3 regions of the Kitasatospora sp. NPDC096140 genome follow, and region 3 is predicted to be linked to each of the others. Evidence: riboswitches for the same ligand, from Rfam matches in the RefSeq annotation. Region 3 holds a riboswitch; each other region holds the start of a gene.
What was found. A riboswitch is a leader RNA that binds a small molecule or an ion and turns the genes downstream of it on or off. The one in region 3 is predicted to bind cobalamin.
Positions count from the first base shown of each region.

Region 1 (10,026 bases), on a different contig from region 3:
CGCCGGCCCCCGGGTCAGAGGAGGGGGGTGAGCCAGCGGCGGAGGAGCTCGGTGTAGTGGTCGGGGGCGCTGTTCCACAGGGTGCCGTGGTCGGCGCCGGGGAAGGCCTGGAGGTTGACCACGTCGGGGCGGGCGGCGGCGAGCCGCTCGGCGCTGTGGAACGGGGAGACCCGGTCGTCCGGACTGTGCAGGAGCAGCGTCGGGACGCGCAGGTCGGCACCCTCGGCGATCCGGGAGAAGTCGGCGAGGTCGACCCCGGTGCGGCCCCGCGCGGCGAGGACACCGAGTTCGGCGGCGGCGCCGCGGAAGCCGAGCCGTTCGGCGTCGCGGCGGGCGGAGCCCGGCAGGTCGAGGACCGGCGAGTCGAGGATCAGACCGCTGATGGCGTGGGCCCAGGTCGAGCGGGCCGCGGTCTGCAGGACCACCGTGGCGCCGACCGACCAGCCGTAGAGGATCACCCGGCTCGCGCCGTTGTCGAGCGCCAGCCGTACCGCCGCCTCGACGTCCCGCCACTCGGTCTCGCCGAAGTGGCTGTACCCGTCCGGGGAGGCCGGGGCTCCCTCGTCGCCGCGGTACGTGACGGCGAGGACGGGCAGGCCGAAGCGGTCGAGGACGGGCAGCACCGGGAGGGTCTGCTGGCGGTCGGCCTCCGGGCCGTGGACGAGGATCACCCAGGTGCCGCGCTTGCCGTCGAGGTGCCAGGCGGGGAGCGCGCCGAGTTCCCCGTCGGCGGAGGTGTCGGTGTAGGCGAGGCCGAGTGCCCGGGTGGGGTCGCCGAGGTGGACGCGGGGGGTGAAGCGGACCTCGGTGCCGGGGGTGAGCGTGCCCTGGTCGGCGCGGACCAGCCGACGGGTGACGCCCTGCTCGTCGCTGTGCAGGACGTCCTCGACGACGGCGTGGCCGTTGTCGCCCCACTCGACCGCCCAGCGGCCGGGGTGCAGGCTCTCCGGACTGCGGGTGAAGGTGACCCGCCCGGCGCCGACGCTCCGGACCACGACCGGCCCGGACTCCCGCCCGGACTCCCGCCCGGCGGTCACCGGACGGACCATCCGCTCGGAAGCCCGACGGCCGATCACCAGGACGACGGCCCCGGTTCCGACGGCGGCGGCCGCCACGACGGCAGCGGTTCCCCAGCGCATATCGTTCCCCGCTCTGTTGGTCTCGGACCGGACGGTGTTCGTGCACCAGTCCACCGGCGCCCCGCCCGCGCGGCCACCGGGCTGACCCGTCCGGGGCACGGCCTCCGGATCCGCACCCGCCGTCGGAGGGCCGGCCGCCTCCCCTTGTTACGCGGTCGGCCCGGTGGTGCCCGTTGTCACGCGGTCGGCCCGGTGGTGCCCGCGGTGTCGAGGAGGTGCCAGAAGCGGGGGGTGAGGGATCCGGCGGCCGGGGGCGGTGCGGTGCGGGCGGTGGCGCCCCAGTGGGTAGGGACGTGGTGCTCCTGGTGGAGGGCGGCGAGGGCGTCGGCGAGGGCGTCGGCGGGGGCGGGGACGATGCGGGCGAGGGCGCGGAGGTGGGGCTGCCAGCGGCCGGTGACGCACTGGCGGAGGAGGTGGTCGAGCGCCTCCCCGCGGCCGGTGGCCTCGACGAGTTCGGGCAGGCCGAGGCCGAGGACGTCGGCGAGGGCGCGGGTCTGTTCCTCGTCGCCCTCCCAGCGGTCGGTCAGTTCGGCCTGCCGGTAGGAGCCGAGGGTGGTGCCGGTGCGCTCGGCGACGGCCGCCTGGCCGAGCTCACGGGCGACGCGGTGGTCGCGCAACCGGACCGGACGGGTGTCCATCAGCTGGGCGGCGGGGCACCAGAGGGCGCGGGCGAGGGCGATGAACTCCGCTTCGCCGGGGCGCAGCTCGCCGCTCTCCCAGGCGAGGACGTGGGCGGGCAGCAGCCGTACGCCGTGCGCGGCCAGGCCCTCGGCGACCTGTTCGGGGGTGAGGCCGAGGGCGGCCCGGTGGGCGCGGGCGGCTGCGGGCGAGAACGGCACCGGGGGCGGGGCGGCGGGGGGCTTTCTGCGACGCATGCCACCGAACGCTAGGCGCGGACCACGGCGCGACCCCAGCGACCGAACCCACGAAGCGGCCGGCCCGGGGGCGGTGCCGCGCTGGGCGATCCCACAGCTCATCGGCCGCCGTCCCGTGTGACCAACCCCTCCGTGACCTCGGTTGACTCCCGGTTCGGCCGCGTGATGGGATCCTGGGGCCAATCGGAGGCATGGAGAGGAAGCCGGTGCGAGTCCGGCGCGGTCCCGCCACTGTCACCGGGGAGCACGCTCGGAAATCTCGCCACGGCGGGCCGTCAGAAGCCGCTGGAAGGCACCGGGGGTGCGTCCGACCCGGAAGCCAGGAGACTCTCGCCCCCGCTACGTCGATCCAGGGCGCGGACCCTGAGTGAGGACACGCACGCGATGCAGGCTGCCCCGCCCGGCCGGACTCCGAACTGCCTTCCGCCGAGCCGTCTCCCGATGAGCCGCCTCTCGATGAGTCGCCTTCCGCTGGGCTCCCTCTCGTTGAGCTGTCCCTCCATGAGCCGCCTTCCGGCGTGCGGCCGGTGACCGTCCGTCCTGCGGCCGGCCGCCGCTGGGGCCGCGCCGCCGCGTTCGCGGTGGGCGCCGTCGTGGGCTACGCCGCCGACGCCCGCTTCGCCGACCCGCGCCGGGGCCACCCGGTGGCCGTCTTCGGCAGCGCCGCCACCCGCCTGGAGCGGCGGCTGTGGCGCGACGACCGGGCGGCCGGGGCCGGGTACACGGCGCTGTGCGTGGGTACGGTCGCGGCGGGCGCCCTCGCCCTGGACCGTACCGTCGGCCGGCGACCGCTGGGCCGGGCCGCACTGGCGGCGGCCGCGACCTGGACCGTGCTCGGCGGCACCTCGCTGACCCGGGAGGCCCGCGCCATCGGCCGCTCCCTGCAGCAGGGCGACCTGCGGGCCGCGCGGGAGCGGCTGCCGCACCTGTGCGGGCGGGACCCGAGCGCGCTGGACGAGCAGCAGATCGCGCGCGCGGTGGTCGAGTCGGTGGCCGAGAACACCGCCGACGCCGTGGTGAACGCCCTGGCCTGGGGCGCCCTGGCCGGCACGCCCGGGCTGCTGGCCTTCCGCGCGGTGAACACCCTGGACGCCATGGTGGGCCACCGCTCGCCGCGCCACGCCCGGTTCGGCTGGGCCTCGGCCCGGCTGGACGACGTGGCGGGCTGGCCCGGCGCCCGGCTGACGGCCCTGCTGACGGTGGCCGCCGCCCCGCAGCCGCGGACGGCCTGGCGGGTCTGGCGGCGCGACGGCTCCTCGCACCCGAGCCCGAACGCCGGTCAGGCGGAGTCGGCGTTCGCCGGCGCGGTGGGCGTGCGGCTGGGCGGGACGCTGCAGTACGGCGAGCGCGTCGAGCACCGGCCGGTGCTCGGCGGGGAGCTGCGGCCGGTCACGGTCGACGACATCGAACGGGCCTGCACGCTCTCCCGGCGGGTGGGCGCGCTGGCGCTGGGTACGACGGTCGCGGGGCACGTCCTGCTGCGCGCGCTCCGTGGGAAGAGGGGAAGGGCATGACGAACGCGCTGCTGGTCGCCGGGACGACCTCGGACGCGGGCAAGAGCGTGGTCACCGCCGGCATCTGCCGCTGGCTGGCCCGCCAGGGCGTGCGGGTCGCGCCGTTCAAGGCACAGAACATGTCGTTGAACTCCTTCGTCACCGCCGACGGCGCCGAGATCGGACGCGCCCAGGCGATGCAGGCGCAGGCCGCCCGGGTGGAGCCGGAGGCGGCGATGAACCCGGTGCTGCTGAAGCCCGGCGCGGACGGCCGCAGCCAGGTGGTGCTGCTGGGCAGGCCGGTCGCCGAGGTGGGCGCGCTGGACTACCGCGAGCGCAAGCCCGTCCTGCTGGAACGCGCCCTGGAGTGCCTGGCCGATCTGCGCAGCCGCTACGAGGTGGTCGTCTGCGAGGGCGCCGGATCGCCCGCCGAGATCAACCTGCGCGACCGCGACATCGCCAACATGGGCCTGGCCACGGCCGCCGGGCTGCCCGTGGTGGTGGTCGGGGACATCGACCGGGGCGGTGTGTTCGCGGCGATGTACGGCACGCTGGCGCTGCTGTCCGCGGAGGACCAGCGGCACGTGGCGGGCTGGTTCGTCAACAAGTTCCGCGGCGACGCGCGGCTGCTCGCGCCCGGCCTGGAGATGCTGCACGGGCTGACCGGCCGTCCGGTGCTGGGCACCCTGCCGATGCTGCCCGGGCTGTGGCTGGACGCCGAGGACTCGCTGGACCTGTCGACCGTGGTGGACCGGGTCGACGGGCGCGGCCCGGTCGGGGCGGACGTGCTGCGGGTGGCCGTGGTGCGCTTCCCCCGGCTGTCCAACTTCACCGACGTGGACGCGCTGGCGCAGGAGCCCGGCGTCCTGGTGCGCTGGGCCACCAGGCCGGAGGAGCTGGCCGACGCCGACCTGGTGGTGCTGCCCGGCACCCGGGCCACCGTGGCGGACCTCGCCTGGCTGCGCGAGCGCGGCCTGGAACCGGCGCTGAAGGCGCGCGCGGCGGCCGGGCTGCCGATCCTCGGGGTCTGCGGCGGCTACCAGATGCTGGCGCGCGGGATCGTCGACGAGGTGGAGTCCAAGGCGGGCGCCGTCGACGGGCTCGGCCTGCTGCCGACGCAGGTGCGGTTCGGCGTCGAGAAGGTGCTGGCGCGGCCGGTCGGCGAGGCGTACGGCCGGCGGGTCGTGGGCTACGAGATCCACCACGGGGTGGTGACCGTGGAGGGCGGCGACAGGTTCATCTCCGATGACCGGGGGCAGAGCCTGGACGGCTGCCGGGCGGGCTCGGTCTGGGGCACGACCTGGCACGGCGTGCTGGAGAACGACGGCTTCCGCCGCGAACTCCTGCGCGAGGTCGCCGACCTGGCCGGGCGGGCGTTCGTGCCGGCCCCGGACACCTCGTTCGCCGAGGCGCGCGAGGCCCGGCTGGACCGGCTGGGCGACCTGATCGAGGAACACGCGGACACCGACGCGCTGTGGAAGCTGATCGAGGGCGGGGTGCCGGCGGCCGGATCGCTGCCGTTCCTGGCGCCCGGGGCACCTGGGAGTGACGCATGACTGACGTCCGCTATCCGTTCACCGCGATCGTCGGCATGGCCGACCTGCGGCTCGGGCTGCTGCTGAACGCGGTCTCCCCCGCTGTGGGCGGCGTGCTGGTGCGCGGCGAGAAGGGCACCGCGAAGTCGACCATGGTGCGCGCGCTGGCCGGCCTGCTGCCGTCCATCGCCACCGTTGAGGGCTGCCGCTTCGCCTGCGACCCGGCCGCGCCCGACCCGCAGTGCCCGGACGGGCCGCACTCCGCCGCCGTGAGCCACGAACGGCCGTCCCAGCTGGTCGAGTTGCCCGTCGGCGTGGCCGAGGACCGGATCGTCGGCTCGCTGGACCTGGAGCGCGCACTGGCCGAGGGCGTCAAGGCGTACGAGCCCGGACTGCTCGCCCGGGCGCACCGCGGCGTGCTGTACATCGACGAGGTGAACCTGCTCCAGGACCACGTGGTGGACCTGCTGTTGGACGCCGCCGCGATGGGCCGCTCGTACGTCGAGCGCGAGGGCGTGTCGGTGCGGCACGCGGCCCGCTTCCTGCTGGTCGGCACGATGAACCCGGAGGAGGGCGAGCTGCGGCCGCAGCTGCTCGACCGGTTCGGCCTGACCGTCGAGATCGCCGCCACCCGGGACCCGGCCGAGCGCGCCGAGGTGGTCCGGCGCCGGCTCGCGTACGACGCGGACCCGGCCGGCTTCGCCGCGCGGTTCGCCGAGGAGGAGCGGGCGCTCGCCGAACGCATCACCGCAGCCCGGGAGTTGCTCCCCAAGGTCGAGCTGACCGATGTGGCGCTGCGTCAGATCACCGCGGTGTGCGCCGCGTTCGAGGTGGACGGCCTGCGCGCCGACATCGTGATGGCCCGCACGGCCGTCGCGCTCGCCGCCTGGGACGGTCGCACCGAGGTGCTGGAGGAGGACGTCCGCCAGGCCGCCCGGCTGGCGCTGCCGCACCGGCGGCGCCGCAACCCCTTCGACGCTCCGGGGCTGGACGAGGAGCAGCTGGAGCGGACGCTGGAGGAGCACTCCCAGGGCGACGACGATCCGGAGCCCGAGGGCGACGGCCCGGGCCCGGAGGGCGGCCCCGAGGGCGGCCCCGACGGCGGCGGCCCGGACGGCGGCGGGGCGCCCGAGCCGTCCGCCGACGGCGCACCGGAGGCGCCCGCGGCGGACGGACCGGACGGACCGGACGACGCGGAGCAGCAGCCGCAGCAGCCCGTCCCGACCCAGCACCCCTCCCCCGCACGGGAGTCGGCGCCGGTCGCGGCCGGGGACCCGTACCGGACCAAGCTGTTCACCGTCCGCGGCACCGGCCACGGCGCCCAGGGCCGCCGCTCCCCCGCCGAGACCAACGGCGGCCACACCATCCGCGCCCGCCGCCCGCAGGGCGCGCTCGGCCGGCTCCACCTGACCGCGACCCTGCAGGCCGCCGCGCCGCACCAGGTGGCGCGCGGGCGCAGCGGCCGGGCGCTGGTGCTGCAGAAGGACGACTTCCGCGAACAGGTGCGCCAGGGGCGGGAGTCCAACCTGGTGCTGTTCGTGGTCGACGCCTCCGGATCGATGGCCGCCCGGCAGCGGATGACCGCCGTCAAGGGCGCTGTACTGTCCCTGCTGATGGACGCCTACCAGCGGCGCGACAAGATCGGCATGATCACCTTCCGCGGCACCGGCGCCGAGCTGGCGCTGCCGCCCACCTCCTCCGTGGAGGTCGGCGCGGCCCGGCTGGAGTCGCTGCCCACCGGCGGGCGGACCCCGCTGGCCGAGGGGCTGCTGCGGGCCCACGAGGTGCTGCGGGTCGAGCGGCTGCGCGACCCGAGCCGCCGCCCGCTGCTGGTCGTGGTGACCGACGGCCGGGCCACCGGCGGGCGCGACGCGCTCGCCCGCTCCCACCGCGCGGCCGCGCTGTTCGCGGCGCAGGGCACGGCGAGCGTGGTGCTGGACTGCGAGTCCGGCCCGGTCCGACTGGGCCTGGCCCGCACCCTGGCCGGGCAACTCGGCGGCACCGCCGTCAGCCTGGACGAGCTGCGCGCCGAGGGCGTGGCCTCGCTCGTCCGCGAGAACCGTCCCACGACCGTCCGCGACAACCGCGCGACCACCCTGCGAAAGGCGGCCTGACCCATGCCCAAGGGCGTCCCCGAGAGCGTCCCCGACGACGGCCTGACGACCCGTCAGCGCCGCACGCTGCCGATCACCGCCGTGCACACCGGCCCCGGCAAGGGCAAGTCCACGGCCGCGTTCGGCATGGCGCTGCGGGCCTGGAACCAGGGCTGGCCGGTCGGGGTGTTCCAGTTCGTGAAGTCCGCCAAGTGGAAGGTCGGCGAGGAGAACGCGCTGCGCGTGCTCGGCGCCTCCGGCGAGGGCGGCACCGTCGACTGGCACAAGATGGGCTCCGGCTGGTCCTGGATCCAGCGCTCCGCCGAGCAGGAGATGACCAGCGAGGAGGCGGCCAAGGAGGGCTGGGAGCAGGTCAAGCGCGACCTCGCGGCCGAGACCTACCGCTTCTACGTGCTCGACGAGTTCACCTACCCGATGCACTGGGGGTGGATCGACGCCGACGAGGTGGTGTCCGTGCTCAAGGACCGCCCGGGCAGCCAGCACGTCGTCATCACCGGCCGGTACGCCCCCGAGGCACTGACCGACTTCGCCGACCTGGTCACCGAGATGACCAAGGTGAAGCACCCCATGGACGCCGGCCGCAAGGGCCAGCGCGGCATCGAGTGGTAGATCGAGTGGACCGTTGAGCACAATCCCCCGCCTCGTCGTCGCCGCACCCTCCTCCGGCGCCGGCAAGACCACCGTCGCCACCGGCCTGATCGCGGCGCTCGCCGCGCGCGGGCTGGCGGTGTCGCCGCACAAGGTCGGCCCGGACTACATCGACCCGGGCTACCACGCGCTCGCCGCCGGGCGCCCGGGCCGCAACCTGGACGCCTTCCTGTGCGGGCCGGAACGGATCGCGCCGCTGTTCCTGCACGGCGCGGCGGGGGCCGACGTCGCGGTCGTCGAAGGCGTCATGGGCCTGTTCGACGGGGCCTCGGGGCGCGGCGAGCTGGCGTCCACCGCGCACGTCGCCAAGCTGCTGCGGGCACCGGTGGTGCTGGTGGTGGACGGCTCCTCGCAGTCCCGCTCGGTGGCCGCGCTGGTGCACGGCTTCGCCTCCTGGGACCCGCAGGTGCGCCTGGCCGGGGTGATCCTCAACCGGGTCGCCTCCGACCGGCACGAGCACCTGCTGCGCGAGGCCCTGGAGGAGGGCTCCGGCGTGCCCGTGCTGGGCGCGCTGCGCCGCTCGGCGGCGGTCGCCACGCCGTCCCGCCACCTCGGGCTGATCCCGGCGGTGGAGCGCTCGGCGGAGGCACTGAAGGCGGTCGCCGACATGGGCGACCTGGTCGCCTCCTCCGTCGACCTGGACGCTCTGCTGGAACTCGCCCGCACCGCGCCCGACTTGGACGCCGAACCGTGGGACCCGTCGGCCGAGGTCACCCCGGTGGCCGGGCGGCCGCGGATCGCGGTGGCGGGCGGCGCGGCGTTCTCCTTCTCGTACGCCGAGAACGCCGAACTGCTCGGCGCGGCAGGGGCGGAGGTCGTCCCGTTCGACCCGCTGAACGCCACCGCGCTGCCGGCCGGGACGGCCGGGCTGGTCATCGGCGGCGGCTTCCCGGAGCTGTACGTACGGGAGTTGAGCGGGAACGCCGCACTGCGCTCGGCCATCGCCGCGTTCGCCGCCTCGGGCGGGCCGATCGCCGCCGAGTGCGCCGGACTGCTCTACCTGGGACGGGAGTTGGACGGCCTGCCGATGTGCGGCGTGCTGGACACCGGCGCCCGGATGACCGAACGCCTCACCCTCGGCTACCGGGAGGCCGTCGCGCTGCACGACTCGCCGCTCGCACCGGCCGGCACCCGGCTGCGCGGGCACGAGTTCCACCGGACGGTGTGCGAACCGGGCGCGGGCGAACACCCCGCCTGGGGCTGGCACTTGCCGACCGGGCCGCGCACGGAGGGCTTCGCCGGGAGCAATGTGCACGCCTCCTACCTGCACCTGCACTGGGCGGGGGCTCCCGCGCTGGCGTCGTCCTTCACGGCCGCGGCGGCCGCCCACGGCGGCAGACCGTAGGATCCGCCCATGCATGTGATCGTCCTCAACGGCGGCTCCAGCTCCGGCAAGTCGAGCATCGCCCGCTGCCTGCAGGAGCTGCTGCCCGAGCCGTGGCTGCACCTCGGCGCGGACACCATGGTCGACGCGCTGCCGCCCGCGCTGCGTGACGGCGGCGAGGGCATCGGCGGCCTGGACGGCGGGGACGGGACGGTCGAGGTCGGGCCGGCCTTCGCCCGGCTGGACGCCGCGTGGACGATCGGGGTGGCGGCGATGGCCCGGGCCGGCGCCCGGATCCTGGTGGACGAGGTGTTCCTCGGCACCACCGCCTCGCAGGCCCGCTGGCGGGCGGCGCTGGACGGCCTGGACGTGCTCTGGGTCGGCGTGCGCTGCGAGCCTGCGGTGGCCGCGGCCCGGGAGGCCGCACGCGGCGACCGGGTGGCCGGGATGGCCGCCGCGCAGGCGGAGGCGGTGCACGCGGGGGTCGCATACGACCTGGTGGTGGACACCTCACGGGCCTCCGCCGCCGAGTGCGCCCGCACCATCGCCGCGCGGGTGGGCGCGGCGCAGGCCTGACGGCGCAGCCCGGACCCGACGGCGCGGCCGCCACGGGGTGGGCCGCCATGGGGTGGACCGTCATGCGGCGGGCCGTCATGCGGCGGGTGGGCGCCGCGCGGGCCGTCGCGGCGTGGGCCGGCGCCGCGTCCGTCCGGTGGCGCCGGATCAGTCCCGGTCGAGCAGCGAGGCGAGGTAGCGCGCCGTCTCCTCGCGCAGTTCCTCCGGCACCGGCGTGCGCAGGTGTCCGCTGCCGGCCGTCGCATTGAACAGCACCCCGTCGCACCAGCGGACCAGCCGCCGGGCGTCGGCCACCGGATCGACCGAGCCGCACCGGGCGAGC
Region 1 covers NZ_JBEOUW010000010.1:93-10,118, forward strand. Annotated here, with positions in the region: gene ABT048_RS12415 (alpha/beta hydrolase family protein) at 15-1,139, opposite strand; gene ABT048_RS12420 (helix-turn-helix domain-containing protein) at 1,316-2,014, opposite strand; cobalamin riboswitch at 2,212-2,343, shown strand; gene ABT048_RS12425 (cobalamin biosynthesis protein) at 2,542-3,528, shown strand; gene ABT048_RS12430 (cobyric acid synthase) at 3,525-5,063, shown strand; gene ABT048_RS12435 (putative cobaltochelatase) at 5,060-7,156, shown strand; gene cobO (cob(I)yrinic acid a,c-diamide adenosyltransferase) at 7,160-7,765, shown strand; gene ABT048_RS12445 (cobyrinic acid a,c-diamide synthase CobB) at 7,779-9,149, shown strand; gene cpt (chloramphenicol phosphotransferase CPT) at 9,165-9,704, shown strand; gene ABT048_RS12455 (TetR/AcrR family transcriptional regulator) at 9,852-10,026, opposite strand, start outside.
Region 1: it holds a riboswitch for cobalamin, as region 3 does, so the genes downstream of both, ABT048_RS12425 (cobalamin biosynthesis protein) here and ABT048_RS19630 (CoA-acylating methylmalonate-semialdehyde dehydrogenase) in region 3, are expected to answer to the same signal.

Region 2 (10,026 bases), on a different contig from region 3:
GCGGCGCACTCGCCCGGCGGCTGCCCGCGCTCGCCGTGGTGGTCGCCTCCCAGGCGGCGGCCGCCGCCGTACTGCTGGCCGCCGTCCTCGCCACCGGCGGCTGGGCCGACGCCTCCCCCGCCCTCTGGTACGCGGTCGCGGCCGGGGTGATCGGCCCGTTCGCGGTCCTCGCCTTCTACCGCGCGCTCGCCCTCGGCCCGATGGGCGTGGTCTCGCCGCTGACCACCGTCGCCGTCCTGGTGCCCGTCGGCGTCGGCCTCGCCCTCGGCGACCGCCCGGGCCCCGGCCGGATCGCCGGGATCGCCGTCGCGGTGGCCGGTGTGGTGCTCGCCTCCGGGCCCGAGCGCGGCGGCCGGGCCGCCGCCCGCAGCACCCTGCTGCTCACCCTGGGCGCCGCCCTCGGCTTCGGCACGGTGATGGCCCTGATCGCGCACGCCTCGGCCGGCGGCGGCCTGCTGCTGGTGCTGTGCGTCCAGCGGCTGTGCAACGTCGCCGTCGGCGGCACCGTCCTGGTGGCCGGCCTGCGCCGCTCCGGGGCTGCGGCCGGCCTGCTGCCGGGACTGCGGGCCCGGCTGCCGCTGCTCACCGCGGTCGGTCTCGCCGACGTCGTCGCCAACGCCGTCTTCGCGATGGCCTCGCACCGCGGCTCGGCCACGGTGGCCGCCGTCCTCTCCTCGCTCTACCCCGTGGTCACCGCGCTGATGGCACGCGGGGTGTTCAAGGAGCGGCTGCGCCCGGTCCAGGTGGTCGGCGCCGGGCTCGCCGTCGCGGGAACGCTGCTGCTCGCGGCCGCATGAGAGGCGCTCATGACGCTGCCCCATGAGCCGCGCTCATGGGGCGCAGTGGGATGAGCCGGGCTCATGCCCCGACGCCATGAGCCGACCTCATGGGACCCCATGAGTCACGCTCATGCCCGACGTCATGAGCCGCGCTCATGCCCCCGGGCTCAGGCCCGTCACGAGCCCTCGGGCGCCCAGCGCTTCTCCACCCGGGCGAGCTTCCAGTACCCGATCGCCAGCGCCCAGACCACCACGAACAGCCCGGCGATCGCGTAGCCGACGTTGTCCAGCGAGATGTCCGCGATCCAGCCGCTCACCGGGTCGGTGAGGTCGAACTTCTCGTGCAGCACCCCGACCAGCTCGATGGTGCCGATGATGAAGGCCACCGCGATCGACAGCCCGGTGATGGTCAGGTTGTAGTACACCTTGCGCACCGGGTTGGCGAAGGCCCACTGGTACGCGAAGTTCATGAACGTCCCGTCCAGGGTGTCGAACAGGCTCATCCCGGCCGCGAACAGCAGCGGCAGGCAGACGATCGCGTACCAGGGCAGTCCGGCGGCCGCACCCGAGCCGGCCATCACCATCAGGGTGACCTCGGTCGCGGTGTCGAAGCCCAGGCCCAGCACCATGCCGACCGGGAACATCTGCCCCGGCCGGGTGATCGACCGGGTGGCCCGGTTCAGCACCCGGGCCATGAAGCCGCGCGAGTCGAGGTGCGCCTCCAGCTCCGCCTCGTCGTACTGCCCGGCGCGCATCGCCCGGAACACCTTGAGGATCCCGAGCAGCGCCGCCAGGTTGAGCGCCCCGATCAGGTACAGGAACGCGCCGGAGGCCGTCGTCCCGACCACCCCGAGCCACTTGTGGGTGGTCGACTCGTCGTCCATCAGCGTGTTCGCCAGCTGCGCGCCGCCCGCCACCAGGGCGGCCATGATGACCACCATCGAGGAGTGCCCGAGGGCGAACCAGAAGCCCACCGAAACCGGCCGCTTGCCGTCCGCCATCAGCTTGCGGGTGGTGTTGTCGATCACCGCGATGTGGTCGGCGTCGAAGGCGTGCCGCATCCCGAGGGTGTACGCGGTGATACCCAGGCCCACCCCGAAGACCTGGGTACCGACCGCGTACCGCTCGGGTGCCACCAGAAAGATGAGCGTCCCGAAGGCCACCACGTGCATGGCCAGGATCACGCCCATCAGCCCGGCCGTGCGGACGGTGTCCTCGCGCCGCCACCGGAAGGTGGGCAGCACGGAGGGAGCCGCTGCGGCCTCCGCGGCGGCGGTTTCGGGCAGGGTCATCTGCGGATCACGCTCCAGCACCTCGTGGAATCACTTCGTGAGATGCCGCGGCCGGTCTCCTGGCTTACGGGACACGCCCGTACCCGCCTTCCCGGGTGCGCGAGGCGCCCAGTGACGTCGTGGGTACGGACGGCGCTCCCCCGCGGACGGGGGATCGGCCCGATCACAGTGGCGAGGGCCGCTCCGGACTCCGGACCCCTGAGGGTCCGTCACCGGTCTTCCCGAGCACCACGGCGGGCTACACGGTAGGGGCCCGGCCCCGACCCATGCAAGGCTGCGCACCTGCGCAGGTGTCCAGGATCACAGCCGCCCGCCTGCAAGAATGTCCGCATGCATCTCGTACCGGCCGACCGCGCGGGCCACCGCACCATCGACGGACACCGGGTCTGCGAGGCCATCGCCGCGATCGGTGACGCCGCGCACGTCCGGTCCTGGGCCGAGCGGTTCTCGCTGCTCGCCGACCCCGGACGGCTCGCCCTGCTGCTCGCCCTCCACCGGGCGGGCCCGCTCGCCGTCACCGACCTCGCGGTCGCCACCGGCATGCGCGACCCCGCCGTCTCCCAGGCCCTGCGGCTGCTCCGCACGGCCGGCGTGGTCACCGGCGACAAGGACGGACGAGTCGTGCGCTACCGGCTCGTCGACCAGGACATGCGCCCCCTCCTCGACGAGTGCGTCGCCGCCGAGCACCACGAGCCCACCGCCGCGGCCGGCTGACCGACACTCGGGAAACGCGGCCGCACCGGCACCCCGGATGAGTACGATCATGGTGTGCCGTCCCACCCCCACGCCTGGCCCGCCGACCGCTGGAACACCCGACCGGTCAAGGCCCGCGTGCTGGCGGTCGCCCGCACCCTCACCTCCGCCACCCGGGTCCTGGACGTCCTCACCCTGCTGCACCCGGACGGCGTCGAGCGGTACTTCACCGTCAACCCCGGCTCCGCCTTCGCCGATCGCGCCCTGGACGAGTACCTGCACGGCCTGCCCGGCTTCACCCTGCTGGACTGGGAGGACGCCGTCCGGCACCGCTTCGACCTGGCCGTCTCCTGCGCCGTGCACTCCTCCATGCACCGCCTGGACGCCCGGCTCGTCGTGCTCCCGCACGGCGCCGGCTACAACCGCCTGGTCACCGAGTCCACCGGCGACACGGTCAGCGCCGCCGGCCTCTCCCGCAAGGAACTCACCCACCGCGGGCGGGTGTTCGTGGACGTCCTCGGCCTCTCCCACCCGGAGCAGCTGGACCGCCTGCGGGTCTCCTGCCCCGAGGCACTGGACGTCGCCCGGGTGGTCGGCGACCCGTGCTTCGACCGGATGCTGCGCAGCCTGCGCTCCCGCGACGCCTACCGCGCCGCGCTCGGCGCCGTCGACGGCCGGCGGCTCGTCGTCGTCAACTCCACGTGGAGCGAGCACTCGTTATTCGGCCGCCGCCCCGACCTGCCTCAACGCCTGGTCCGCCGGCTGCCCGCCGACGAGTACGCCGTCGCCGTCGTCCTGCACCCCAACATCTGGAGCCGCCACGACCCCGAGGCCCTGCTCGACGCCGCCCGCCGGATGGGCCTGCGCCTGATCCCGCCGCACCAGGGCTGGCAGGCCGCCCTGGTCGCCGCCGACTGCCTGATCGGCGACCACGGCTCGGTCTCCGTCTACGGCGCCGCCCTGGAGCGGCCCACCGTGCTGGTCGCCACCGGCGCCGCCGAACTCGACCCGCGCTCCCCCGGCTACGCCTTCGGGCAGGCCGCGCCCCTGCTCGACCCCGACGGCGACCTCGCCGCCCAGCTCGAACTGGCCCTGGCCAAGCGGGACCCGGCCGCCCTGCGCCCGCTCACCGACCGCTCGCTGAGCCGCCGCGGCCGCTCCGCCGAGGTGCTGCGCCCGCTGCTCTACTCCTTCCTGGAACAGCTGGACGAACCGGGGGACGAACCGCTCCTGCCGCCCTACCCCGGGCCCGTCCCGCGCCCCGGCACCACCGACGCGCCCACCGCGTACGACGTCGAGGGCGAGAGCGAGGGCACCGAGGTCGGACTGCGGCGCTACCCCTTCGACCCGGCCGACCACACCCCACGCGGCTTCCACGCTCTCACCGACGAGCACCCCGGCGACGCCCTGCGCTACACCGCCGAGGTGCTGGCCCGCACCGAGGTCCGCGCCGAGCGCCCCGCCACCCGCTGGCTCGCCGACACCGTCGCCGAACTCCCCGGCCTCGCCGTCGCGGTGGCCGCCCTCGGACCGGCCCGCCACCTGCTCCGGCTGCGCACCGGGCTGCTCCTCGAAGCCCGCGCCGAACCGGACTGGGGCAGCCCCGAGCCCCGCCTCGACCCGCTGCTGCTCGGCTCCGCCGTGGCCTGCTGGCTCGCCGACGGCGGCGACCCGGCCGGCCTCCCCGAGCACGGGCTCACCGTCCGCACCGGCGAACACCGCACCCGGGTCTGGTTCACCACCGAGCCGCCCCGCCCCTCCCCGTCCTAGCCGCCCCGACCGCTCCGGCCACGGGCACCGAGTCCCGACCGCCCCTGCCCTAGCCCTCCCGGCCGTCCCGTGCCCGCAGCTCCCGCAGCCGCTCACGGCTGCGCTCCGCCAGCTCCTCGTCGCCCAGCTCCGCCGCGAGGCCGACGAGCAGGGTGTGCGCCTGCGCCTCCTTGGCGTACTGCTTGCGCTGCTCGGCCTGTCGGGCGCAGTCACCGGCGTGGACGGCGGCGAGACGCAGCTGCCCGAGCGCGCGGTGGGCCCGGGCCCGGACCAGCGGCAGCTTCATCAGCATGTCGCGGTCGTCGGTGTCCGCGGCCCGTGCGACGGCACCGTCCAGCACGGTCAGCGCCTCCTCCGCCCGGCCGTCGGCGATCAGCGCCTGCGCCAGGTTGTAGCTCTGGACGATCTCACCGTGGTCGTCGCCCCGGTTCTCCGCCAGGGCCAGCGTGAACCGCTCCACCGCGTCGCCGGGCCGGCCGTCGGCCAGGCAGAGCAGGCCGTCCGTCTCGTGCAGCACCCCCACCACGCGGCGGTCCGCCACCAGCGGCAGCTGCTCCGCGGCGAGCGCCAACTGCTCGGCCGCGAGCGGGTACTCCTTGCGCTCGAAGTGGGCGCGGGCGAGCTGGTTGCGCATCCGGACGACGGCGGCCGGCTGGTTGTCCCACTGGGCCGACTCGACGCCGAGCCGGTGGGTCGCGATCCAGTCCTCGTACAGCTTGCGGCCGTGGTACAGCGGCCAGAGCGACTCGCAGAGCCGCCACACCTCGCCGTGCCACTGCTGCTCGGCCGCCTCCTCCACCACCGCACGCAGGTTGGCCCGCTCGGCGTGCAGCCACTCCAGGGCGTCGGCGCCGGAGGCGAAACCGGGCAGCTCCTCGCCGCCGGCCTCCTGCAGCCGCAGCCGCTCCCCCATCGCCCGGTCGGCCAGCGCGGCCCGGCCCCGGTAGTAGGCCACCACCCGGGCGAGGAGTTCCAGCCGGCCGGGCAGGTCGCGGGCGCGGCGGTAGGCGTGCAGCCGCACCACGTCGTGGGCGCGGTAGCGGATCCCGGGGCCGTCGTCGACCACCTCGTCGACCAGGTGGACGGCGCGCAGCTCGTCCAGCGCCGCGCCGGCCTGCTCGACACCCGCGGCGCACGCCGACTCGGCCGACACGAAGGGGCCCGGGTGCACGCCGATCAGGCGGTAGAGCGCCCGGCCCTTCGGCGACAGCCGCTCGTGGACCAGGTCGTACGTCGGGCCGAGGGCGTTCTCCTCGTCGTCCAGCAAGGCCGATCCGCCTTCCCGGTCGTGCAGTTCGGCCACCACCCGGCCGACCGGCAGGTTGTCCCGGTCCAGCAGCTGGCTGCCGACCGCGTTCAGCGCCAGCGGCAGCCCGCCGCACAGCTCGACCAGCGCCGCCAACTCCCCGTCCGTGCCCCGCCCTGCGCCCAGCCAGGCCCGCACCAGGTCGGTGCCGGCGCTCGTACCGAGCGGCCCGAGCTGCCGCACCTCGGCGCCGTCCGTCCGCAGCGCGGGCAGCCGCCGCCGGCTCGCGACCACCACCAGCCCGCTCGACGGGAGCAGGGCGCGCACCTCGGCGGCGTGCTCGACGTTGTCCAGGAAGAACAGGCACCGCCGCTCGGCGGTGACGGTGCGGAACATCGTGAAGCGCTCCGCCTCCACCGCCGGGGGCTCCGACCCGAGGGCGCGCAGGAAGCCGGCCAGCAGCGACGGGAGGTCCACCCCGCCCCGGTGCCGGTAGGCCAGGAGGTCCGCGTAGAGGTCCCCGCCCGGGAAGCGGTCCCGGTGCTCCTCGGCGAACTTGGCGATCAGCTCGGTCTTCCCGACCCCGCCGAGCCCGGTGAACACCACGATCCCCAGCCCGCCCCCCTCGACCCGGCCCAACGCCGCGGTCAGCGCGGCGAGTTCCGGCTCCCGGTTGACGAAGGGGCCGTGCGGCAGCCGGACCTGACGAGGTCTCGGCGGCGGCTCCACCTGGTGGAGGTGCACCGATCCGATGGTGTCGGCCTGCACCACGTGGCCGCCCACCGTCCCTGACACGGTGTTGGCCACCCGGCGTTGCTCCATCTGCCTGCTCCCTCCGGCCGGTCGGCCCCAGCCTACGGTCCGGGAGCCGCGCCGGAGGGCGGATCGGCTCCTCAGGCCGCCTGGCAGGTCGGGCACCAGAAGAGGTTCCGCGCGGCGTGCTCCTCCGTGCGGACGTCCGTGCCGCAGACCAGGCAGGGCATCGCCGCCCGCCGGTAGACGTACACCTCGCCACCGTGGTCGTCCACGCGGGGCGGGCGGCCCATCGCCTCGGGGGTGTGCTCGGGGCGGACGGTGTCGATCCGGCCGGCCGCGACGCCCTCGTGCATCAGGGCGACCAGGTCGGCCCAGATCGCGTCCCACTCCTTCCGGGTGAGGTCGCGCCCGGCCCGGTACGGGTCGATGCCGTGCCGGAACAGCACCTCGGCCCGGTAGACGTTGCCCACCCCGGCCAGCACCTTCTGGTCCATCAGCAGCGCGGCGACCGTCGTCCGGCTGCCCGCTATCCGGCGCCAGGCCGCCTCCGGATCGGCGTCGGCCCGCAGCGGGTCGGGCCCGAGGCGGGCCACGACGGCGGCCTTCCGGTCGTCGGTGACGAGCGCGCAGGTGTTGGGACCGCGCAGGTCCGCGTAGCCGTCCTCGCCCTCCAGCCGCAGCCGGACCAGGCCGACCGGCTCGGGCGCCGGGCCGGTGCCGAAGGTGAAACCGCCGTAGAGCCCGAGGTGGATGTGCACCCAACCGCCCTCCTCGAAGCCGAGGAAGAGGTGCTTGCCGGTGGCCTCGGCCCCGGTGAGCAGCTGCCCGTCGATCACCTTGGCCTCGTCGGCGAACCGGCCCTGCGGGCTGGAGACCCGGACCGGGCGCCCGCCGAAGGCCTTCCGGTTCCGGACGGCGAGGCGGTGGATGATGTGGCCTTCCGGCACGGGCGTCAGCTCCTCGGGGCGCTGCGACAGGACCGGTCCATCATCGCAGCCGGCACCGACAGCTCCACGAATCCGCAGGTCAGCGGACCGGCATGCCCATCAGCCGGGCCAGGATCACGCGGTCCAGCTCGGCGGCCGTCCCGGCCACGTCCAGGTAGGAGTTGTCGATGATCGGCAGCCCCGAGTTGTACCAGCCGGCCATCCGTCCGTGGATGCGCGCCACTTCCTCGTCCCCGAGGCGCCGGTTGCCGCTGCGCCGGGCGTTGCGGCGCAGCACCGAGTCCAGGCTGGGCAGCAGGACGACCGGGATCATGCCGGGGCCGATGTGCCGCTTCCAGCCGCCGAGGCCGATCGCCGGGCGGTCCGGGAAGACCGCGTCGTCGATGATGCAGGAGATGCCGTTGGCCAGGTAGTTGCGGCAGGCGAAGCCGCAGGTGCGGCGGGCCAGCCGGTACTGCGCCTCGGAGGCGTTGTTCCAGCCGGACTGCGGGTTGGCGAAGCCGGACTGCACCCACTCGCGGACGTCGTCCAGGCTGATGTGCGCGGTCGGGGTCGGGCGGCGCTCGGCCCAGTACCGGGCGACGGTGGTCTTGCCGGCCCCGGCCGGCCCGATCAGCAGGACGGCGATCGGCCCGGTGGGCGCGTGCTGCTGCGGCGGGTGGGCGGGCAGCTGGACGGGCATCCCGGACGGCAGCACGAAGTGCCCGGTCCCGCCGGCGGGAACCGGCGCGCTGGGTGCCGGGGCGGGCGCCGGGGCCGCGACGGGGGCCGGCGCCGGAGCCGGGCCCCCGGCCGGGGCCGGAGCGGACACGGGCGCGGGAGCAGGCACGGGCGCCGGAGCAGGCACGGGCGCCGGAGCGGACACGGGCACCGGAGCGGGCACGGGCGCGGGAGCGGACACGGGCACCGGAGTGGGCACGGGTGCGGGCGCCGGAGCGGTAGCGGGCGCGGACGGCTGCGGAGCGGCCGGCGCGGGCCTGACCGTCGGCGGCGGAGGAGGCGGCGGAGACGGAACCGGCGCTCCCGACGGGGTCGCCCCCGCACCGCCCCCCGGCGGCACCGGCGGAGCGGCGGGACGCGGCGGGACCTGCCCACCTCCGGCGTACTGCGTCACGGCACCTCCCGACACCTCTCAGCGGGGACACTACACGGCGGCCCGGCGGCGGGCACAGTCCGCTGCCGGGCCGCGGGCCCCGCGCGGCCGGTCCGCGCTCCCGTGTGCAGGAGGCGGACCGGCCCGCGCTCAGCGCGTGGTGAGCTGCTCGGCCAGCGCGCGCAGCGCCAGCTCGTACGAGCCGAGCCCGAAACCGGCGATGGTGCCGGAGGCCACCGCGGCGATCACCGAGGTGTGCCGGAAGGTCTCCCGGGCGTACGGGTTGGAGATGTGCACCTCGATCAGCGGCGCGGTGCGCTGCGCGGCGGCGTCCCGCATCGCGTACGAGTAGTGCGTGAACGCACCCGGGTTGATCACCACGGGCACCTGCCCGTCGGCCGCCTCGTGCAGCCACTCCACCATCTGCTGCTCGGAGTTGGTCTCGTGCACCTCGACCTCGAAGCCGAACTCCTTGCCGAGCGCGGTGCAGCGCTCGACCAGCCCGGCGTACGAGGTGGCGCCGTAGACGTCCGGCTCGCGGCTGCCGAGCCGGCCCAGGTTGGGGCCGTTGAGCACCATCACCCTGGTCACGCCGCGACCTCCGCGTAGGCGGCGACCAGCAGGGACGGGTCGGGGCCCTCCAGCACCGAGGTCTTGCCCAGGCCGTCCAGGACGATGAAGCGGATCAGGTCGCCGCGCGACTTCTTGTCGATCTTCATCGCGTCCAGCAGCTTCGGCCAGGCGTCCGCGCGGTAGCTCAGCGGCAGGCCGACCGAGGCCAGCACGGTACGGTGCCGGTCGGCGGTCGCGTCGTCCAACCGGCCCGCCAGGCGGCCGAGTTCGGCGGCGAAGACCATGCCGATGGAAATCGCGGCGCCGTGCCGCCACTTGTACCGCTCGTTGCGCTCGATGGCATGGCCGAGGGTGTGGCCGTAGTTGAGGATCTCGCGCTGTCCGGATTCCTTGAGGTCCCCGGAGACCACGTCGGCCTTGACCTGGATGGCCCGGCGGATCAGCTCGACGGTGTGCGGGCCGGCCGGGGTCTTGGCGCCCTCGGGGTCGGCCTCGATCAGGTCGAGGATCGCCGGGTCGGCGATGAAGCCGCACTTGATGACCTCGGCGAGGCCGGAGACGTAGTCGTGCTTGGGCACGGTCTCCAGGGTGCCGAGGTCGGCCAGCACGCCCACCGGCGGGTGGAAGGCGCCGACCATGTTCTTGCCCTCGGCGATGTTGATGCCGGTCTTGCCGCCGACGGCCGCGTCGACCATGCCGAGCAGCGTGGTGGGCATGGAGATCCAGCGCACCCCGCGCAGCCAGGTCGCGGCGACGAAGCCGGCCAGGTCGGTGGTCGCGCCGCCGCCGAGGCCGACGACGACGTCGCTGCGGGTGAACCCGGTCTGCCCGAGCACCGACCAGCAGTACGCGGCGACCTCGACGCTCTTGGCGTCCT
Region 2 covers NZ_JBEOUW010000009.1:181,197-191,222, forward strand. Annotated here, with positions in the region: gene ABT048_RS11995 (EamA family transporter) at 1-797, shown strand, start outside; gene nicT (Nickel transporter NicT) at 956-2,071, opposite strand; cobalamin riboswitch at 2,104-2,319, opposite strand; gene ABT048_RS12005 (ArsR/SmtB family transcription factor) at 2,402-2,785, shown strand; gene ABT048_RS12010 (hypothetical protein) at 2,840-4,534, shown strand; gene ABT048_RS12015 (AAA family ATPase) at 4,584-6,602, opposite strand; gene ABT048_RS12020 (Fpg/Nei family DNA glycosylase) at 6,674-7,483, opposite strand; gene ABT048_RS12025 (AAA family ATPase) at 7,563-8,543, opposite strand; gene aroQ (type II 3-dehydroquinate dehydratase) at 8,727-9,155, opposite strand; gene aroB (3-dehydroquinate synthase) at 9,164-10,026, opposite strand, start outside.
Region 2: it holds a riboswitch for cobalamin, as region 3 does, so the genes downstream of both, nicT (Nickel transporter NicT) here and ABT048_RS19630 (CoA-acylating methylmalonate-semialdehyde dehydrogenase) in region 3, are expected to answer to the same signal.

Region 3 (10,026 bases):
GGATCCGCGAGCTGCGCGAGCAGGCCCGCGAGCGCAAGGGCTGGATCATGGACACCTACCTGCTCCGGCGGGCCGGGAGCTGACCGGCGGTGCGCCGCCCCGTGGAGGGGGCGGCGCACCGGGCCGGCCCGTCAGCGGTTGCCGAACGTCAGCGGTTGCCGAACGTCAGCGGTTGCCGAACGTCGGCGGGCGCTTCTCGGCGAAGGCTGCCATGCCCTCCTTCTGGTCCGCCGTGGCGAAGGTGGCGTGGAAGAGCCGGCGCTCGAAGCGGACGCCCTCGGCGAGGGTGGTCTCGTACGAGCGGTTGACGCTCTCCTTGAGCATGACCGCCGCCGGAGCGGACATCGCCGCGATGGTCTCGGCGGTGGCCAGGGCCTCCGTCTGCAGCTGGTCGGCGGGGACGATCCGGGAGACCAGGCCGGCCCGTTCGGCCTCCTCGGCGCCCATCATCCGGCCGGTCAGGCACAGCTCCATCGCCTTGGCCTTGCCGACCGCCCGGGTGAGCCGCTGCGAGCCGCCGATGCCGGGGATCACACCGAGCTTGATCTCCGGCTGCCCGAACTTGGCGGTGTCCGCGGCCAGCAGGACGTCGCACATCATCGCCAGCTCGCAGCCGCCGCCCAGCGCGTACCCGGCCACCGCCGCGACGACCGGCTTGCGCAGCGCGGCGAAGCGGTCCCAGGCGGCGAACCAGTCGCCGAGGTAGGCGTCGACGAACTCCAGGGACTGCATCTCCTTGATGTCGGCGCCGGCCGCGAAGGCCTTCTCCGAGCCGGTGACCACCAGACAGCCGATCTCCCTGTCCCGGTCGAACTCCGTGGCCGCGGCGACGACTTCGGTCATCAGCTGGGTGTTGAGCGCGTTGAGCGCCTTCGGGCGGTCGAGCGTGATCAGCCCCACCCGGCCCTTGCGCTCGACCAGGATCGTCTCGAACGTCATGCGGTGTCCTTCCGGAGGGTGGTGATGATGGCGGAGAAGTCCAGCCCGGCGCCCGCCCCTTCGGCGAACGCGGCGTACACCTCCGATGCCCTGCCGCCCAGTTCGGCCGGTACGTCGCAGGCGGCGGCCGCGGCGGCCGCGAGTCCGAGGTCCTTGGCCATCAGGGCGGCGGCGAATCCGCCGGCGTAGTCGCGGTTGGCGGGGCTGCCCGGGACCGGGCCGGGGACGGGACAGTTGGAGGTGAGCGCCCAGCACTGCCCAGAGGCGGTGGAGGCCACCTCGAACAGGGCCTGATGGCTGAGCCCGAGGCTCTCCCCGAGTACGAAGGCCTCGCTGACCGCGATCATCGAGACGCCGAGGATCATGTTGTTGCAGATCTTCGCGGCCTGCCCGGCACCGGAGGGGCCGCAGTGCACGACCCTGCGGCCCATCGCGGCCAGCAGCGGCTCCGCCTCGGCGAAGTCGACGTCCTCCGCGCCGACCATGAAGGTGAGGCTCGCGGCCTCGGCACCGGGCACACCGCCGGACACGGGCGCGTCGACGGCCCGGTGGCCGGCCGTGCGGGCAAGGTCGGCGGCGACCCGGGCGTCCCCGACGGCGATGGTGGAGCAGTCGATGAACAGCGCACCCGAGGCCGCCTCGGTCAACTCGCCGTAGGAGTCGAGGACATGGCGTCCGGTCGGCAGCATGGTCAGCACCACGTCGGCCTCGCCGACCGCCTCGGCGGCGGAGACCGCGATCATCACTCCCTGCGCCGCGGCCAGGTCCCGGGCCTCGGCCGAGAGGTCATAGCCGATCACCCGGTGCCCGGCCTTGACGAGGTTGGCGGCCATCGGGCCGCCCATGTTGCCCAGTCCGATGAATCCGATGCTGTGGGTCACCAGCGCTCCAGGGATGTGGTGGTGGCGGCGAGGCCGAGTTCGCCATCGCCGCGCGGGGCGAAGTAGCGGGCCACGGCAGCGGGTTCGACGGCGCCCAGGGTGGCCGGGCTCCACCGCGGCGAGCGGTCCTTGTCGATCACCTGCGCCCGGATCCCCTCGGCGAGGTCCGGCGTGGCGAGCGCCGCACACGAGGTGCGGTACTCCTGGTCGAGCACCGCCTCCAGCGGGCCGAGGGCCCGGGCCCGGCGCAGGGCCGCCAGCGTCGCCTTCACCGCGGTCGGGGAGTTGGCGGTGATCCGGTCGACGGCCTTCTTCGCCTCGGGTTCACCGCTGTCCCGCAGCCGGTCGAGGATCTCCTCGACGGTACCGGCCGCGTAGCAGGCGTCGATCCAGGCGCGCTGCCCCTCCAGCGCACCGGTCGGCGCGGGTTCGACGTGCCGCTCCAGGGCGTCGTGCACGGGCAGCCCGGCAAGGTCGTCGAGCAGCGCCGGCACCCGCTCGGAGGGCAGGAAGTGGTCGGCGAGCCCGCAGAGCAGCGCGTCCGCCGCTCCCACCGATCCGGCGGTGAGGGCGAGGTGGGTGCCCAGCTCGCCGGGCGCCAGGGCGAGCAGGTAGGTGCCGCCCACGTCAGGGACGAAGCCGATGCCGGCCTCGGGCATGGCGATGCGGGTGGTCTCCGTGACGATCCGCACGCTGCCGTGGGCGGAGACGCCGACGCCGCCACCCATGACGATGCCGTCCATCACGGCCACGTAGGGCTTGGAGTAGCGGGCGATCCGGGCGTTGAGGCGGTACTCGTCGCGCCAGAACTCCTCGACCGCGCCCGGGTCCCCGCCGGTGGCGGCGCGGTGGATGGCGACGATGTCGCCGCCGGCGCAGAACGCGCGGTCCCCGGCCCCCGTGATGACGACGGACTCGACCCGGTCGTCCTGCTCCCAGGTGTCCAGGGCCTCCGCGATGCGCAGCACCATGGTGTGGGTGAGGGCGTTCAGGGCCGCCGGCCGGTTGAGGACGATGAGTCCGGTCCGGCCCTCGCGCTGGAGGACGACCTCGTCGAGGTCGTGACCGGCCATCACGCGGCTCCGGTCAGGCCGCGGGCGACGATGACGCGCATGATCTCGTTGGTTCCTTCCAGGATCTGGTGCACCCGCAGGTCGCGGACGATCTTCTCGATGCCGTACTCGGCCAGGTAGCCGTAGCCGCCGTGCAGCTGGAGGGCCTGGTTGGCGACGTCGAAGCCGGTGTCGGTGGCGTAGCGCTTGGCCATCGCGCACAGCTGCGGCGCCCGGGGATCGCCCCGGTCCAGCGCGCCGGCCGCCCGCCACACCAGTGCCCGGGCCGCCTCCAACTCCGTTGCCATGTCGGCCAGTCGGAACTGCAGGGCCTGGGCGTGCAGCAGCCGGGCGCCGAACGCCGCACGGTCCGCCAGGTAGCGGGTGGCGCGCTCCAGCGCCTCCTGCGCGCCGCCGAGCGAGCAGGCCGCGATGCCGAGCCGGCCGCCGTTCAGCCCGCTCATGGCGATCCGGAAGCCCTCGCCCTCGGCGCCGAGCAGACGGTCGGCGGGCAGCCGGACACCGTCCAGCACGACCTGCCGGGTGGGCTGGGCGTTCCAGCCCATCTTCCGCTCGTTCGGCCCGAACGAGACGCCGGGGTCGTCCCGCTCGACGACGAACGCGGAGACCCCGTCGGCTCCCGGTCCACCGGTGCGGGCCATCACCACGTAGATCCGGGAGTCGCCCGCCCCGGAGATGAACTGCTTGACGCCGTCCAGCACCCAGTGGTCGCAGTCCCGGACGGCCCGGGTGGCGATCGCCGCCGCGTCGGAGCCGGCGCCGGGCTCGGTCAGGCAGTAGCTGCCCAGGTGCTCGGCCGTGCAGAGGCCGGGCAGCCAGCGGGAGCGCTGCGCGGTGCTGCCGTAGCGGTCGATCATCCAGCCGACCATGTTGTGGATGGACAGGTAGCCGGCGATCGACGGGCAGCCGGTCGCCAGCGCCTCGAAGGCCACCACCCCCTCCAGGCGGGAGAGTTCGGAACCGCCGGCGTCCTCGCGCACGTAGACGCCGGCCAGACCGACGTCCGCCGCCTTGCGCAGCACGTCCACGGGGAAGTGCTTGGCCTGGTCCCACTCGACGGCGTTCGGTGCCAGGTACTCGTCGGCGAAGGCCCGGGTCGTCTCCGCGATGGCGCGCTGGTCCTCGGTGAGATCGTGCACGGCGCTCATCCCATCGTCGGCATGGTGAAGCTCGCGCCCTCCTTGACCCCGGAGGGCCAGCGCGAGGTGACGGTGCGGGTGCGGGTGTAGAAGCGGATCGAGTCCGGGCCGTGCTGGTTGAGGTCGCCGAAGCCGGAGCGCTTCCAGCCGCCGAAGGTGTGGTAGGCGATCGGCACCGGGATGGGCACGTTGACGCCGACCATGCCGGTGTTCACCCGGCGGGCGAAGTCCCGCGCCGTGTCGCCGTCCCGGGTGTAGATGGCCACGCCGTTGCCGAACTCGTGCTCGCTGGGCAGCCGCAGCGCCTCCTCGTAGTCGGCGGCGCGGACGACGGTGAGCACCGGGCCGAAGATCTCCTCGCGGTGGATCCGCATCTCCGGGGTGACCCGGTCGAACAGCGAGGCGCCGAGGAAGTAGCCGTCCTCGTGCCCCTCCAGGCGGAAGTCCCGTCCGTCGACGACGAGTTCGGCGCCCTCCTCGACCCCGAGGTCCAGGTAGCCGCGGACCCGCTCCAGGGCGTCGCGGCCCACCAGCGGGCCGAAGTCCGCCGCCGGGTCGTCCGAGCGGCCGACCTTGAGCGCGGCGATCCGCTCGACCAGCTTCGCCACCAGGGCGTCCGCGGTCTCCTCGCCGACCGGGACGGCGACGGAGATGGCCATGCAGCGCTCGCCGGCCGAGCCGTAGCCGGCGCCGATCAGCGCGTCGGCGGCCTGGTCGAGGTCCGCGTCGGGCATCACGATCATGTGGTTCTTGGCGCCGCCGAAGCACTGCGCGCGCTTGCCGTGCGCAGCCGCGGTCGCGTAGACGTACTGGGCGATCGGGGTCGAGCCGACGAAGCCCAGTGCCTCGACCCGCGGGTCCTCCAGCAGGGTGTCCACGGCCTCCTTGCCGCCGTTGACCACGTTGAACACGCCCGGCGGCAGCCCGGCCTCCAGGAACAGCTCGGCCAGCCGCAGCGGCACCGACGGGTCGCGCTCGGAGGGCTTGAGGACGAAGGCGTTGCCGCAGGCCAGTGCGGGCGCGGCCTTCCACAGCGGGATCATCGCGGGGAAGTTGAACGGCGTGATGCCCGCGACGACGCCGAGCGGCTGGCGCATCGAGTAGACGTCGATGCCGGTGCCGGCGTTGTCGCTGAACTCGCCCTTCAGCAGGTGCGGGATCCCGGCGGCGAACTCCACGACCTCCAGGCCGCGTTGGAGGTCGCCGTGGGCGTCGGCGACGGTCTTGCCGTGCTCGGCGGACAGCAGCCGGGCCAGCTCCTCCTTCTCCTGCTCGACGAGCTGCAGGAAGCGCAGCAGGACGCGGGCCCGGCGCTGCGGGTTCCAGGCCGCCCACGCGGGCTGGGCCTGCGCGGCGTCGGCGATCACCGCCTCGACCTCGGCGCGGTCGGCGAGCGGCACCCGGGCCTGCACCCGGCCGGTGTTGGGGTCGTACACGTCGCCGAAGCGACCGGACGTCCCGGGTGTGCGCTTCCCGGCGATGAAGTGGGTCAGTTCACGGACCATCGGTTCCTTCTCTCAACGGGTCGGGAGAGGAGGAATGGAGGCCGCCGCCGGACGGCGGGGCGCACGGTCGTGCGCCGCCCCGGCATGCGGTGGTTGACGGACCGTCAGGGCAGGTGGGCCCCGACAGCCATCGGCACGGGACCACCAGGAGCAGCGGAACGGGAGCAGCCCGGAGTCATGCGTGTCGTCTCCATCCTCGTGGAAAACACGGATCACCCGCGGCCGGTATCCTGACTCCCGGATCACCGCACGCCCTCAGGCCTTCCCGGCTGGCTGCCAGTGGCCGTCTCCTGCGAGGACGGACTCCCCGGTCACAGTGGCGGGACCGTGCCGGACTCACACCGGCTTCCCTGACACCGCGGACCTGCCGTCGACCATATAGTTGGACGTCCTAGTAAGTCCAGAGGTCCGGGTGCGCGCCGCGCCATCGGAATCCCACGCACCGGGCGCCGGGCCGATGGCGCGATCGGCCCGCCCGCCACCGGGCGAGGCGCGCACCGAGCCCCCGCGCCGACACCGGCGGTGCGGCGGCCAGCCGGTACATTCCTACCGGCTCACCTGCGTGTTTCCGGATCGGTGGGTGGTCACCGTCACCTGCGAGGAGCAAGACCCTGAGTACGTCATCCGCGGAAGCGCTGTCCGTCGGCCTGCTGGTGCTGGTACTCGTCTGCGCGGTGGTACGGCCGTGGGGCTGGCCGGAGGCGGTGGTCGCGGTCCCGGCGGCCGGGCTGGCGATCGCCACGGGCGCGATCTCCTGGGACCACGCGGTGGCTGAGGCGCAGCGGCTCGGGCCGGTGATCGGGTTCCTGGCGGCCGTGCTGGTGCTGGCTCAACTGTGCGACGACGAGGGCCTGTTCCGTGCCTGCGGGGCGTGGATGGCCCGGACGTCGGCCGGGAGTCCGCGGCGGCTGCTGGTGCAGGTGTTCGTGGTCGCCTCGGTGGTCACGGCGGTGCTCAGCCTGGACGCCACCGTGGTGCTGCTGACGCCGGTGGTGTTCGTCACCGCGGCCCGGCTCGGCGCGCGCCCCAAACCGCACCTGTACGCCTGCACCCACCTGTCGAACACCGCCTCGCTGCTGCTGCCGGTCTCCAACCTCACCAACCTGCTGGCCTTCGCCGCCAGCGGGCTGAGCTTCACCCGGTTCGCCGCACTGATGGCGCTGCCGTGGCTGGCGGCCATCGCCGTCGAGTACGTGGTGCTGCGCCGGTTCTTCGCCGCCGATCTGGACGCGGGCGCCCCGGCCGCGGGCGAGGCGGAGGCGTCGGAGATGCCGCTGTTCGCGCTGGTCACCGTCGCCTGCACGCTCGCCGGATTCGTCCTGACCTCGATCGTCGGCGTCGATCCGGCCTGGACGGCGCTGGCCGGCGCGCTGGTGCTCGCCGTCCGGGCCCTGGTCCGGCGGCGCTCCACCCCGGTGGCGATCGTGCGCTCGGCCGCCGTACCGTTCCTGGCCTTCGTCCTGGCGCTCGGCATCGTGGTCCGGGCCGTGGTCGACAACGGGCTGGCCTCCGCGCTCGGGCACCTCGTGCCCCACGGCACCTCGCTGCCCGCGCTGCTGGGCACCGCGGCGCTGGCCGCGGTGCTCGCGAACGTCATCAACAACCTGCCCGCCACCCTCGTCCTGCTCCCGCTGGCCGTGCCGTCCGGCGCCGGGGCGGTGCTGGCGGTGCTGCTCGGGGTCAACATCGGCCCCAACCTCACCTACGCCGGCTCGCTGGCCACGCTGCTGTGGCGGCGCATCGTGCGCGAGCACGAAACCGAGGTCGGCCTGGGCGAGTTCACCCGGCTCGGACTGCTCGTCGTGCCCGCTGCCCTGGTGACGGCCGTGGTGGCACTGTGGGGGTCCCTGCACATCATCGGAGGCTGACCGCGTGACCGTCGTCGTCTGGATCACCGAAGGCACCTGGCCCGCCTGCGTGGACGCCGCCCGCGCCCACGCACCCCGGGAGGCGGAGATCGTCCTGCTCCACGTCAGCGGCCAGGAGGTCCCCGGCGTCGCGCACGGCGCGTTCGCCGGGCTGCTCGGTCGCGGCCACCGCGAGCGCGACCCCGGCACCCGGGTGGAGACCCTGGCGGCGGCCTCCGCCCGGGAACTCCTCGACGCCGCCGCCGAGCGGCTCGGACGGCCCTGCGCCCGGGTGGAGCGGACCGGACGGGTCGAGCGCGAGGTCGTCGCGGCCACCGAGGGCGCGGCGTTGCTCGTCCTCGCCCGCGACGGCGACCGCACCCGCCTCGGACCGCACAGCCTCGACCCCGCGACCCGTTTCGTCGTCGACCACGCGCCCTGCCCGGTGCTGCTGGTCTGGCCGGAACCGGCGCCCGGCACCGCCACGATCCCTCCCCCGCCCGACGGACGGTAGCGGTCCGGGCCGGGACGCCCGGGCCGTGCGACGCCTGGGCCGTACGACGCCTGGGCCGTGACTCCGGGTCAGCGCGTCCGGACGGACCAGTGCCCGACCGCCCGGTGTCCCCGTCAGTGCCCGACGGCCGGTCCGGGGCGGGAGAGCCGGTAGACCCCGCCCGCCGTGAGGCGGACCCGGAAGCGCCGCTCGTCGCCGGGGACGGCGGCGGCCACGACCGCCCGGCCGTCCCCGCCGGTCAGGACGGGGTTGCCCGCGGGCTCGGGCAGGCGCAGCTCCACGGTGGTGTCCCGGGCGGCCCGGAGGCCCCGGACCGTTCGTCACCGCCCGGTTCGCTCCGACGGGTGGGCGAGGGTGCCGGGCGTCCGCCCGCGGCATAGCGTGGCCGACGGTGCCCGCCCACCCGGTGGCGGTGGGCCCCGGGCCGGCATCGCCACCCTGGAGGCCAGTTCATGCGAGCGGTGACCTACGACGCGTACGCCAAGGACAACTCCCGCCTGCGGTACGGCGAGCTGCCCGACCCCAAGGTGGGCCCCGGCCAGGTGCTGATCGAGGTCCGGGCGGCCTCCGTCAACCCGGTCGACTGGAAGGTCATGGCGGGTGGTCTGGACGGCATGATGGACACGGTGTTCCCGGTCGTCCCCGGCTGGGACGTGGCCGGTGTGGTCACCCGCACCGGCCCCGACACCCCCGAATTCGCGCCCGGGGACGAGGTGATGGCCTACGCCCGCAAGGACGTGGTGCAGGCCGGCACCTTCGCCGAGTACGTCGCGGTCGCCGCGCCGTCCGTGGCGCGCAAGCCCGCCGCGCTCGACTGGGCGCAGGCGGCCGGGCTGCCGCTGGCCGGCCTGACCGCGTTGCGCTGCCTGGACCGGCTCGGGGTCGGCCACGGCGACGTGCTGCTGGTCCACGGCGCCGCCGGCGGAGTCGGCAGCCTCGCCGTCCAGCTCGGCCGCGACCGCGGGGCCCGGGTGATCGGCACCGCCTCGGAGCGCAATCACGCCTTCGTCCGCGAGCGGGGCGCCGAACCGGTGGCCTACGGGGAGGGGCTGGCCGAGCGCGTGCGCGCGCTCGCGCCCGGCGGCGTGTCGGCCGTGGCCGACCTCGTCGGCGGCCAGCTGGAGACGACGAGGGCCGTGCTCACCGACGACGGGAGGCACGTCTCCGTCGCCGATCCGACCGTGGAGCAGCACGGCGGCCACTGGATCTGGGTCCGCCCGGACGGCGCGAAGCTCGCCGAGCTGGCGGCGGCGGTCGACCGCGGAGCCCTGACGGTGGAGGTCGCCCGGACCTTCCCTCTGGAACTGACGGGCGCGGCCTTCGACGCCAGCCGTACCGGCCACACCCGCGGGAAGCTCGTCATCGTGCCGTGACGCTCCGCCCGGGTGCTGGGAGCACGCGGGCGGGGGCCACCCCTACGCTGGGACGCAGCGGCCGGAATCCCGTTCCGGCGTGCACCGCTACCCGGACGGAGGTCTGGCTCGTGGATTCGGCTGGTATGCGGGACGCGCCCACGGCTGGGGTCGTGGTGGATCCGGACGGCGTGGCGAGCGGCTGGAGCGAGGGCGGGCTCTCCTGCTCGGCGCCGCGGCGCTGCGCTGCGCTTCCCGTTCGGGCACCCCGCCGTGGTCAGCGTGCTGGTCGGCACCCGCAACGCCGGCGAGGCCCGGGACGCCGCCGCGATGCTCCGGCACCCGGTCCCCGACGAGCTGTGGGTGGAACTGAAGGACCGCGATCTGCTCCCACCGGACGTCCCGACCCCGCAGGAGGCACCCTGATGCGCGTCGCGCTGTTCATCACCTGCTTAAACGACACCCTGTTCCCCGGCACCGGCCGGGCCGTGGTGAGCGTCCTCGAACGGCTCGGCCACACCGTGGAGTTCCCGCAGGACCAGACCTGCTGCGGGCAGATGCACGTCAACACCGGCTACCGCACGGACGCCGTCCCGCTGATCGCCCGGTTCGCGCGCGCCTTCGGCGAGTACGACGCGGTCGTCACGCCGTCCGCGTCCTGTGCCGGGCTGGTCCGGGAGCACCACCCCGCCCTCGCCGAGGAGTACAGCCCCCCGGAGCTGCGTCGACAGGTCGCCGAACTGGCGCCCCGGGTGCACGAGTTCACCGAGTTCCTG
Region 3 covers NZ_JBEOUW010000017.1:88,523-98,548, forward strand. Annotated here, with positions in the region: gene cobF (precorrin-6A synthase (deacetylating)) at 1-83, shown strand, start outside; gene ABT048_RS19610 (enoyl-CoA hydratase) at 166-939, opposite strand; gene mmsB (3-hydroxyisobutyrate dehydrogenase) at 936-1,820, opposite strand; gene ABT048_RS19620 (enoyl-CoA hydratase/isomerase family protein) at 1,817-2,893, opposite strand; gene ABT048_RS19625 (acyl-CoA dehydrogenase family protein) at 2,893-4,041, opposite strand; gene ABT048_RS19630 (CoA-acylating methylmalonate-semialdehyde dehydrogenase) at 4,038-5,537, opposite strand; cobalamin riboswitch at 5,741-5,924, opposite strand; gene ABT048_RS19635 (arsenic transporter) at 6,149-7,405, shown strand; gene ABT048_RS19640 (universal stress protein) at 7,410-7,898, shown strand; gene ABT048_RS19645 (hypothetical protein) at 8,012-8,179, opposite strand; gene ABT048_RS19650 (NADP-dependent oxidoreductase) at 8,351-9,271, shown strand; gene ABT048_RS19655 (hypothetical protein) at 9,524-9,676, shown strand; gene ABT048_RS19660 ((Fe-S)-binding protein) at 9,676-10,026, shown strand, end outside.